Regions from separate parts of the Mesorhizobium captivum genome, predicted to be linked through region 1. Evidence: predicted binding sites of a transcription regulator. Region 1 holds the regulator's gene; each other region holds the start of a gene.
The links. Region 1 encodes PhoB, which activates phosphate uptake and scavenging genes when phosphate is short. Its sites were predicted from a motif close to TGTCATNNANCTGTCAT; they were not measured.
Positions count from the first base shown of each region.

Region 2: a site for PhoB is predicted at 1,150-1,166, ahead of RFM40_RS12825 (RNA degradosome polyphosphate kinase). Genes of this name have one in related genera too.
Region 3: a site for PhoB is predicted at 1,954-1,970, ahead of RFM40_RS06570 (acid phosphatase). Genes of this name have one in related genera too.

Region 1 covers NZ_JAVIJB010000003.1:91,742-95,019, forward strand. The annotation lists gene pstB (phosphate ABC transporter ATP-binding protein PstB) at 1-179, shown strand, start outside; gene phoU (phosphate signaling complex protein PhoU) at 197-904, shown strand; gene phoB (phosphate regulon transcriptional regulator PhoB) at 924-1,613, shown strand; gene RFM40_RS04485 (ROK family protein) at 1,614-2,858, opposite strand; gene xylF (D-xylose ABC transporter substrate-binding protein) at 3,126-3,278, shown strand, end outside.
Region 2 covers NZ_JAVIJB010000012.1:72,632-75,909, reverse strand. The annotation lists gene RFM40_RS12835 (FAD-dependent monooxygenase) at 1-812, opposite strand, end outside; gene RFM40_RS12830 (zinc-finger domain-containing protein) at 841-1,086, opposite strand; gene RFM40_RS12825 (RNA degradosome polyphosphate kinase) at 1,324-3,278, shown strand, end outside.
Region 3 covers NZ_JAVIJB010000005.1:46,857-50,134, reverse strand. The annotation lists gene RFM40_RS06570 (acid phosphatase) at 262-1,794, opposite strand; gene RFM40_RS06565 (cytochrome-c peroxidase) at 1,993-3,240, shown strand.

The DNA of each region.
Region 1 (3,278 bases):
TGCAGGCCGACTACACGATCGTGATCGTCACCCACAACATGCAGCAGGCGGCGCGCGTGTCGCGGCAGACGGCGTTCATGTATCTCGGCGAGCTGGTCGAGTTCGACCGGACCGAGAAGATCTTCACCTCGCCCCGCGAGAAGCGCACGCAGGACTACATCACCGGCCGCTTCGGCTGAGTTCATACGAGGACACCATCATGGCCCATACGGTCGCTTCCTTCGACGAGGACCTGAGGCAGATCAGCCAGCTCATCCGTGACATGGGCGATCTTGCCGGCTCCATGGTCGGCGCCTCGACCAAGGCGCTGCTCAATTCCGACAACGCGATGGCGCAGCGCGTGGTCTCCGACGACGCCATCATGGACGCGCGCCAGCGCGAGCTCGACGACCGCGCCATCACGCTGATCGCCAAGCGCCAGCCGATGGCCGACGACCTGCGCAGCGTGGTCGGCGCGATCCGCATGGCCGGCGACCTCGAGCGCATCGGCGATCTCGCCAAGAACATCGCCAAGCGGGTCGGCTCGGTCGGCGTCAGCGCTGCGCCACGCGACCTGTCGCACTCCATCGACTCGATGGCGCAGTTGGTGCTGATCCAGGTCCAGGGTGTCATCGAGGAGTACACGGCGGGCGACGCCACGGCGCTTGCCAAGCTCAGGAACGACGACGAGCGCATCGACGTCAAATACACATCCGTGTTCCGCGAGCTCCTGACCTACATGATGGAGGATCCGCGCAACATCACGGCCTGCACGCATCTCCTGTTCTGCGCCAAGAATCTGGAGCGCATCGGCGACCATGTCACCAACATCGCCGAGAACGCCTATTATGTGCTGACCGGCACCCAATTGCCCGCGAACCGTCCGAAGCAGGACGAGACGGCGATGTCGGCTCCGGCGGCGTGACAGCGAAGGTACCTGCCAAATGATCGCCCCACGCATCATGGTGGTGGAGGACGAGGAGCCGCTGGGGGTGCTGCTCCGCTATAACCTCGAATCCGAGGGCTACCAGGTCGAGGTGGTGACCCGCGGCGACGAGGCCGAGATCCGCCTGCAGGAGAACGTGCCCGACCTTCTGGTGCTCGACTGGATGGTGCCGGCGGTTTCCGGCATCGAGCTTTGCCGGCGCTTGAGGATGCGCCCGGAGACCGAGCGGCTGCCGATCATCATGCTGACCGCGCGCGGCGAGGAAAGCGACAGGGTGCGCGGCCTCTCGACGGGCGCCGATGACTACCTGGTCAAGCCGTTCTCGACGCCGGAATTCATGGCCAGGGTCAAGGCGCTGTTGCGCCGCGCCAAGCCGGAGGTGCTGTCCAGCGTGCTCAAGGTCGGCGACATCGTGCTCGACCGCGAATCGCACCGCGTCTACCGCAAGAAGAGCGAGATCAGGCTCGGCCCGACCGAGTTCCGGTTGCTCGAATTCATGATGCGGCATCCCGGCCGCGTGTTCTCGCGCAGCCAGCTGCTCGACAATGTCTGGGGCGAGACGATCTATATCGACGAGCGCACCGTGGACGTGCATGTCGGACGCCTGCGCAAGGCGGTCAACAACGGCCGTATGCCGGACGTGATCCGTACCATCCGTGGAGCCGGCTACGCGATCCGCGAGGATTGATCAGGCCACGTTCTTCCCGGCGGCGCCTGCTCGCGCCTGGACGCCCGGCGCGAAAATCTCCTGGTCGACGAAGCTCAGCGCGCGCATGGCGCAGCCTTCGCGGATCAGCGGCAATTCGTTCGGCTCGGTGTCGAAGGAGATCGATTTGGAGTGCTGGCCGCCGGCGGTCTGGGCGATGGCTTCCCGCAGCGCCGGCTCGATCAGGTCGAAAGCCGCCGCGCTGACGCCGACCATGGCGACCGGCGCCGGGTCGATCAGCGCGAACAGGCTGCCCAGCCCAAAGCCCAGCGCCTCGCCCGCCCGGCGATAGGCCTCGCGCTCCGGCCCGTCTTTTTCACGCGCCTTCGTGGCAAGAGCCCGCATGTCGGCATCGCCGACGTCGACCGGCTCGGCGTCCTCGCTCATCTTCATGGCGCTGCGCCAGATGGCGTAGTTGCCGGCATAGGCCTCGACGCAGCCGCGGCGCCCGCAGCGGCAGAGCGCGCCGCCGGGACGGTGGATCATGTGGCCGAACTCGCCGCCTGAGGAATGTGTGCCGGTGAACAACTCGCCTTTCAGCACCAGCCCCATGCCGATGCCGTGCGAGAGCAGGATGGCGATGAAATTGTCGCGATAGCGGTCGGGGTCGCGCCATTGCAGCGCCACCGCCATCATGTTGCAGTCGTTCTCCATGGTGGCGGGAATGCCGAATTCATGCTCCAGGATGTCGGCGAAAGGAATGTCGGTCAGCGGCGTGATCGGCGACCACAGCATGGCGCGGGCATGGGAATCGGTGATGCCCTGGATGCCCATGGCGATGCGGGCGACGCTGGCGACATCGAGATCGGGGTCTTCCAGCCGACGCCGGACGATCGCCGTGCATTCGCCGATCAGCTCGTCGCGCGGCATGGTGAGGGTGTCGAGGCGCCGTTGCTCCTCGGCGATGACCTGGCCGGCATAGTCGATGACGGCGACGGAGAGGAAATTCAGCGACAGCACCACCGTCACCACCGCGGCCGCCTCGGGGTTGAGGGCGAGGCCGACTTGCGGCCGGCCGCGCTTCAGCGACGCGGTCTCGCTCGGCTTGCTCTCGGCCAGGATGCCTTCATGGATGAGGTCCGCTGAGATCGCCGAAATCGTCGAGTGGCTGAGCCCGGTGGTCGCGGCGATTTCCGTGCGCGACGGCTGGCCGGCCCGGCGCACGGCCGAGAGCACCATGGCGCGGTTGCGCCGGCGCAGGTCGTCGTGGCGGATTCCGACCGACATCCTTTCCTTCCTCCCGGGCGTCGCGGCCTTCTCATCATGCCATGGGCCGTCGCCGACGTGCCAGGATACTGGCAGAAGCTGCCGGGGCTGTCATTATTTATTGCGGGTCTCGAAAAAAAGTCTGCGGCACCTCAAGAACCATCATAATCGCAGTTGACAGCGCTTCGGCGTTGGATCAGTGTTTTTTCGAGGCTCGAAAAAAAGCCTCTGTGTCCGGCCTTCGGGCCAGTCTGGGTCGCGCCGCAAGGCGGCGCAGGGAGGAAAATCATGAAGAGTTTCGCAGCCGCCATGCTGGCGGGTGTCGCCATGTCGCTGACGCTGGCGTCGGTCGCAGAGGCGAAGGACAAGGTGGTCGGGGTTTCGTGGTCGAATTTCCAGGAAGAGCGCTGGAAGACCGACGAAGCGGCGATGAAGAAGGCC
Region 2 (3,278 bases), on a different contig from region 1:
GACGTGCCGCGCATGGAGCTGGCGAGAATGGCGGGGTCGGCATGGCCCGACCAGTCTTCGGCGATGCGCTCGCCCTTGGTGAAGGCGGCGAGGTTGAAGTCGCTGCCCCTGCTCACCGGATAGGCGACCATATGGAAGCCCGGATGCAGGAAGGTGGTGACGCAGTCGGCGGCGCCGATCGCCGCAAACGCCTGGCCGGCGGCGCTTGTCGCCGCAACCGTGGCGCGCCAGGCCAGCTCGCCGGAGAAGCGGCTTTTCCTGAAAGCGGGCTCCCTGCCGGCAAGCTGCGACCGAACCGACGACCAGACGCCGTCGGCGCCCACCAAAAGGCCGCCGGCCGCCTCCATGCTGCCGCTATCTCTATGGGCCGTGACGACGATATTTTGCGGCGCGACGGCGATGTCCGTCACCCGCGCTCCGGTGACGAGTTGGATCTCGGGCCGCTCTGCCACCCGCGCCGCCAGCGCCGCCTGCAGATCGGCGCGGTGCGCCACGAGATAGGGCGCGCCCCATCGCTCTTCCCCGACCTGGCCCAGCGGCACGCGCGCCAGCTCGCGCAAGGTTGCAGCGTCTTTCAGCACCACCGCTTCAGGCCGGATCGCACTCAGCCGTAACCGGTCGAGCGCGCCGAGCTGGCGCAGGATGCGGGTCGCGTTGGGGGAAAGCTGGATGCCGGCGCCTGCCGGTTCGAGCTGGCCGGCCTGCTCCAGCACCGTGGCGGCATAGCCACGCCCGGCAAAGGCAAGGGCCGACGTCAGCCCAGCGATGCCAGCCCCGGCGATGACGACCTGCCGGGACCGTGCCTCATCCATGATCTAGCAGTCATCCATGATCTGCGGATCAGGCGGCCTGATCGATATAGAGGCAGCCGGCCGGCTGAGTTTCCGTCGCCTTCAGCTTCGGCGAATAGCGATAGAGGGTCGAGCAATAGGGGCAGACCTTCTCATCGTCGTCGCCCATGTCGAGGAACACATGCGGATGGTCGAAAGGCGGGTTGGCGCCGGTGCACATGAATTCCTTGACGCCGATGTCGATCGCCGGATGGCCCGCGTCGTTCTGGAAATGGGGAATGGAACCGCCTGCCATCGTCGTCTCCTTCAGTTCGGCCCGTTTGCATCTGGATCATAACCGGGCAGTTTGCAAGATCGATGAAATGAAACTGTCGCAAAAGGCTGGCAGAGGATAAGTTGAGCCGGTTAAGCGCATGACCATGGAATCGGAGCGATTCCGCGACGGATCATGCGTCACAAAGGCATGTTAGAGCGTCCGTGACGACCGGCGATGTGGGCGCTCGAAAAGAACGGTAGCGGCAAGAGCGGGAACATGACCGAATTGAGGCCTGTACAGAGCGAGTTCATCACCGTCGAGGCGGCAAGCCCCGACGGCGGCAATCCCGACCGTTTCGTCAATCGGGAGTTCTCCTGGCTGCAGTTCAACCGGCGCGTGCTGGAGGAATCGCTGAACGAGCGCCATCCGCTACTCGAGCGCGTCCGCTTCCTGTCGATCTCGGCGGCCAATCTCGACGAGTTCTTCATGGTCCGCGTCGCCGGCCTCGCCGGCCAGGTGCGCGAGGGCATTGCGCTGAAGAGCCCGGACGGCCGCACGCCCGAGCAGCAGCTCGAGCAATTGCTGCGCGAGGTCGAACGCCTGCAGGAGGACCAGCAGAAGAGCCTGTCGACCTTGATGGAGCTGCTCAACAAGGAAGGCATCGAGAGCATCACCCGCGACGGGCTCAGCAAGGACGAGAGGGCCTGGCTGGAGGAGCACTTCCAGGAGCAGGTTTTCCCGGTGCTGACCCCGCTGTCGATCGACCCGGCGCACCCGTTCCCGTTCATCCCCAATCTCGGTTTCTCGATGGCGCTGCAATTGCGCCACCGCAAGAACGGCGAGGAGATGAGCGCGCTGCTGCGCCTGCCGGTGGCGCTGCGGCGCTTCATCCGTCTGCCCGACCGCAAGCACCATGTGCGCTTCATCCCGCTGGAGGAGGCGGTCGGCCTCTATATCGGCAAGCTTTTCCCCGGCTATGAGGTCAAGGGCTCCGGCACGTTCCGCATCATCCGCGACAGCGATATCGAGGTCGAGGAAGAGTCGGAAGATCTCGTGCGGCTGTTCGAGACGGCGCTGAAGCGCCGTCGCCGCGGGTCCGTGATCCGCATCGAATTCGACACGCTGATGCCGGCCGAGTTGCGCGACTTTGTCGCCGGCGAGCTCGGCGTCTCGTCGAGCCGCATCAGCGTGCTCACCGGCCCGCTGGCGCTCAACCAGATCTCCGAGATCGTCGCCATCCCGCGCGACGATCTCAAATTCACGCCCTACAATCCGCGCTTCCCCGAACGCATCCGCGAGCATGGCGGCGACTGCCTGGCCGCCATCCGGGAGAAGGACATCATCGTCCACCACCCCTATGAATCCTTCGACGTGGTGGTGCAGTTCCTGCGCCAGGCGGCGGCCGATCCGGAAGTCGTCGCCATCAAGCAGACGCTCTACCGCACGTCGAACGACAGCCCGATCGTGCGTGCATTGATCGACGCGGCCGAAGCCGGCAAGTCGGTCACGGCGCTGGTCGAGCTCAAGGCGCGCTTCGACGAAGAGGCCAACATCCGCTGGGCGCGCGATCTCGAGCGCGCCGGCGTCCAGGTCGTGTTCGGCTTCCTGGAATTGAAGACCCACGCCAAGATGTCGCTGATCGTGCGCCGCGAGGATGGAAGGCTGCGCAACTACGTCCATCTCGGCACCGGCAACTACCATCCGGTCACCGCCCGCATCTATACCGACCTGTCCTTCTTCACCACCGATCCGACGATCGCGCGCGACGTCGCGCAGATCTTCAACTTCATCACCGGCTATGCCGAACCGGCCGAGGAGATGCGCCTTGCCGTGTCGCCCTTCACGTTGCGCAACCGCATCCTGAGGCATATTTCCGAGGAGATCGTCCATGCGCGCGAGGGCCGGCCGGCCCGCATCTGGATGAAGATGAACTCGGTCGTCGATCCGACCGTCATCGACGCGCTCTATGACGCCAGCCGCGCCGGCGTCGAGATCGACCTCGTCGTACGCGGCATCTGCTGCCTGAGGCCGCAGGTGCCGGGTCTTTCAGAGAACATCAGGGTGAAGTCGATCGTCGGCCGCTTCCTCGAGCACAGCCGCATCTACTGCTTCGGCAACGGCTACGGCCTGCCGTCGGACGAGGCGATCGTCTACATCTCCTCGGCCGACATTATGCCGCGCAATCTCGACCGCCGGGTCGAGACTCTGGTGCCGATCACCAATCCAACTGT
Region 3 (3,278 bases), on a different contig from region 1:
AAGGTTCGGCGCTGCCCCTCATTGTCCTGCCGGACATTTCTCCCCGTATAGTGACGGGGAGAAAGGGGCTGTCGCGAAGGCTTTCGCCAATTGCCGGCCCAGCAGTTCCCTTCTCCCCGTTCACGGGGAGAAGGTGCCCGAAGGCGGATGAGGGGCGGCGCGGCGTTTGCCAGTTGGCGTCAGCGTCCTACGAAGGCCCCCACTCCGGCCGCTGCGCGGCCACCTCTCCCCCCGCATTCGCGGAGGGAGAGGAAAAGCGTCTCACTTCGTCAAATCGAGCGCGGCCGTGAGATCCCCCATCGGCGGCTGGTCGTTGTTGCGCAGCGCCTTGTCGCGGGCGACGATGCCCGGCAGCACCGGCAGGTCGTAGCGCGCGGTGATGAAGCGCAGGATCGACGTCGTGTCGTACTGCGTGTGGTCGACCGTGCCCATCCTGGCATAGGGCGAGATGATGAGGGCCGGGACGCGGTTGCCCGGGCCCCAGCGGTCGGCCTTGGGCGGCGCGACATGATCCCAGAAGCCGCCATTCTCGTCATAGGTCACGACGACCAGCATATGCTGCCATTGCGGGCTCTTCTCCAGATGCGCGACGATGTCGGCCAGGTGCTTGTCGCCGGAGGTCACGTCGGCATAGCCGCCATGCTCGTTCAAATTGCCCTGCGGCTTGTAGAAGGTGACGGCAGGCAGCTTCCCGTCGTCGATCGCCTTGATGAACTCGGCGCCATCGAGGCCGCCGTCCTTGAGGTGTTCAGCCCGCGCGGCGGTGCCCGGCGCGTAAGCCGCGAAATAGTTGAAGGGCTGGTGATGGAACTGGAAGTTCGGCACGGGCGTCGCGTTCTTGCCGTCGAGCGAGGCCTGCCAGGCGCCGGAATACCAGGCCCAGTTCACGCCCTTCAGCGACAAGAGATCGCCGATGGTGATGTCGTGCTGCGGCGGCAGCGTGGTCGGCTGCGCCGGATCGGCCAGCGCCTTGTCGCCGCCCTCGGCCGGCTTGTTGGCGCTCGGCTGGTAAGGCGGCTGCATGGTATTGACGACGTAGAAGTCAGGCGAGATCGTCCCGTCATTGACGAATTTCGGAGCGCCACCCAGCGCGGAGGCCGGCGAATTGTCGGCTACCTTCAGCGTCACGCCATCGGGCTCGACGACGGCGATCTGGCCTTTCACCGGGCTGGTGTCGGCATGCGGGTAGAACGGCACGCAGGCGCAGGCGAGCATGAAGTGGTTGAGGAAGGAGCCGCCGAAGGCCCCCTTGAAGAAATTGTCGGCGAGCACGTATTTCTTGCCCACCGCCCACATCGGCAGCACCGAGCCGTCATAATGACCCATGACCAGCGAGCCGGAATCGGCCCAGGCGACGAACTTGTCGTTCTTGCCGGCGTCGATCTGCATCTGCTCCTGGTAGAAGCGGTGCCAGAGATCATGGGTGATGACGTCGGTGCCCTCGTTGAAACCCTTGGGATCGTCGATGGCGAAGACGGCATTGGCGAGATGCGCCGTCTGGGCTTCCGTCACCGCCGGCGTCACACCCTTGCCGGTCAGCCCGCCCCAGGCCGGCGGCAGCTCCGCAAGCGGCTTGCCGTCGCGGTCGAGCTGGCGCGCCTGGTAGGCCGAGACGTTGGCCAAACCGTTGGCGCCGGGGAAGCCGCCATAGAGGTTATCGAAACTGCGGTTCTCGGCATAGATGACGACGACGGTGTCGATTTTGTCATAGCCTGGAGGAACCGCCTGGGCAGCAGCGGTGAGCGATGCCAGCGCCGTCGAGGCGAGGCAAAGGGAGAGAAAGGACCGGATCATGGGGAAATGCCTCGTGGCTGGGGAATGGCTGGAGGAGCTTCTCGACGCTAGGGCGGGTGGTTGTCAGCTTTGTGACAGGGGTGGTGCGCGATGGGTATTAAGCGAACCTGTCACGCTGGCGCGAAGGAACTCGGCGCATAAAATTGAATGCATCCAAAACGTCATCAATCCGTAGCAATCCATCCCTACGCAAAAGCCATGCCACGATGGAAATCCGCCACGCTCGCAACCCTTGCCGGCATCGCCATCCTCTGGCCGGCCGACAGCCTGCCGGCGGGCAGTACCCGCCCCGGTCCGATGTCACGCGCGGAAGCCTTCGCGCGCGCCGAAGCGCTGACGGCGCTCGGGCGAAAAATGTTTTTCGATCCGTCGCTGTCGGCGTCGGGCAGGCAGGCCTGCTCGTCCTGCCACGAGCCCAACCATGCCTTCGGCCCGGCATCGGCCGCGCCGGTCGAGATGGGCGGGTCGAATCTCGACCAGCCCGGCCTGCGCGCCGTGCCGTCGCTGCGCTACCTGCAGGCGGCGCCCGCCTTCACCGAGCATTTCTATGATTCCGAGGACGAGGGCGACGAGAGCGTCGACAACGGCCCGACCGGCGGACTGACCTGGGACGGACGCGCCGACCACGGCAAGGACCAGGCGAGGATCCCGCTGCTCTCGCCATTCGAGATGGGCAACAAGGATGAAGGAGCCGTAGTCGACGCTTTGCGCAAGGCGCCCTATGCCGACGCCTTCAAGGCGGCCTTCGGCGCGGACGTGTTCGAGCATCCGCCCGAGGCCTTCGACGGGGCGGTGGAAGCGCTCGGCACCTTCGAGCAGAGCAGCGCAGATTTCTATCCCTATTCCAGCCGCTACGACGCCTTCCTCGCCGGCAAGCCGACCTTGACCGCGCAGGAGTTGCACGGCCGCGCGCTGTTCGAAGACGAGAACAAGGGCAATTGCGCAAGCTGCCATTTGAGCGAACCGGCGAACGACGGCGAGCCGCCGCAGTTCACCGATTTCGGATTGATCGCGATTGCCGTGCCGCGCAACCCGGCGATCCCGGCAAATGCCGATCCCAACTATTTCGATCTCGGCCTGTGCGGCCCGCTGCGCGCCGATTTCAAGGGCCGGGCTGAATATTGCGGCCTGTTCAAGACGCCGACGCTGCGCAACGTGGCGCTGCGCAAGAGCTTCTTCCACAACGGCTATTTCCACACGCTGCGCGAGGCGGTCGCCTTCTACGCCAGCCGCGACAGCGACCCAGGCCGCTGGTATCCGAAAAATGCCGACGGCACCGTCAACAAATTCGACGACCTGCCAAAAGCTTACCGGGGAAACCTCAACACCGACCCGCCCTTCAACGGCAAGAGACCCGGCGACAGGCCGGCGCTGACGGACGCCGAGATCGACGACATCGTCGCCTTCCTCGGCACGCTGACCGACGCCGACCAGGCGGGGCAGTGACGGCGCTGCGTTGCCCGAGCGCATTGTGCGGATTTGCC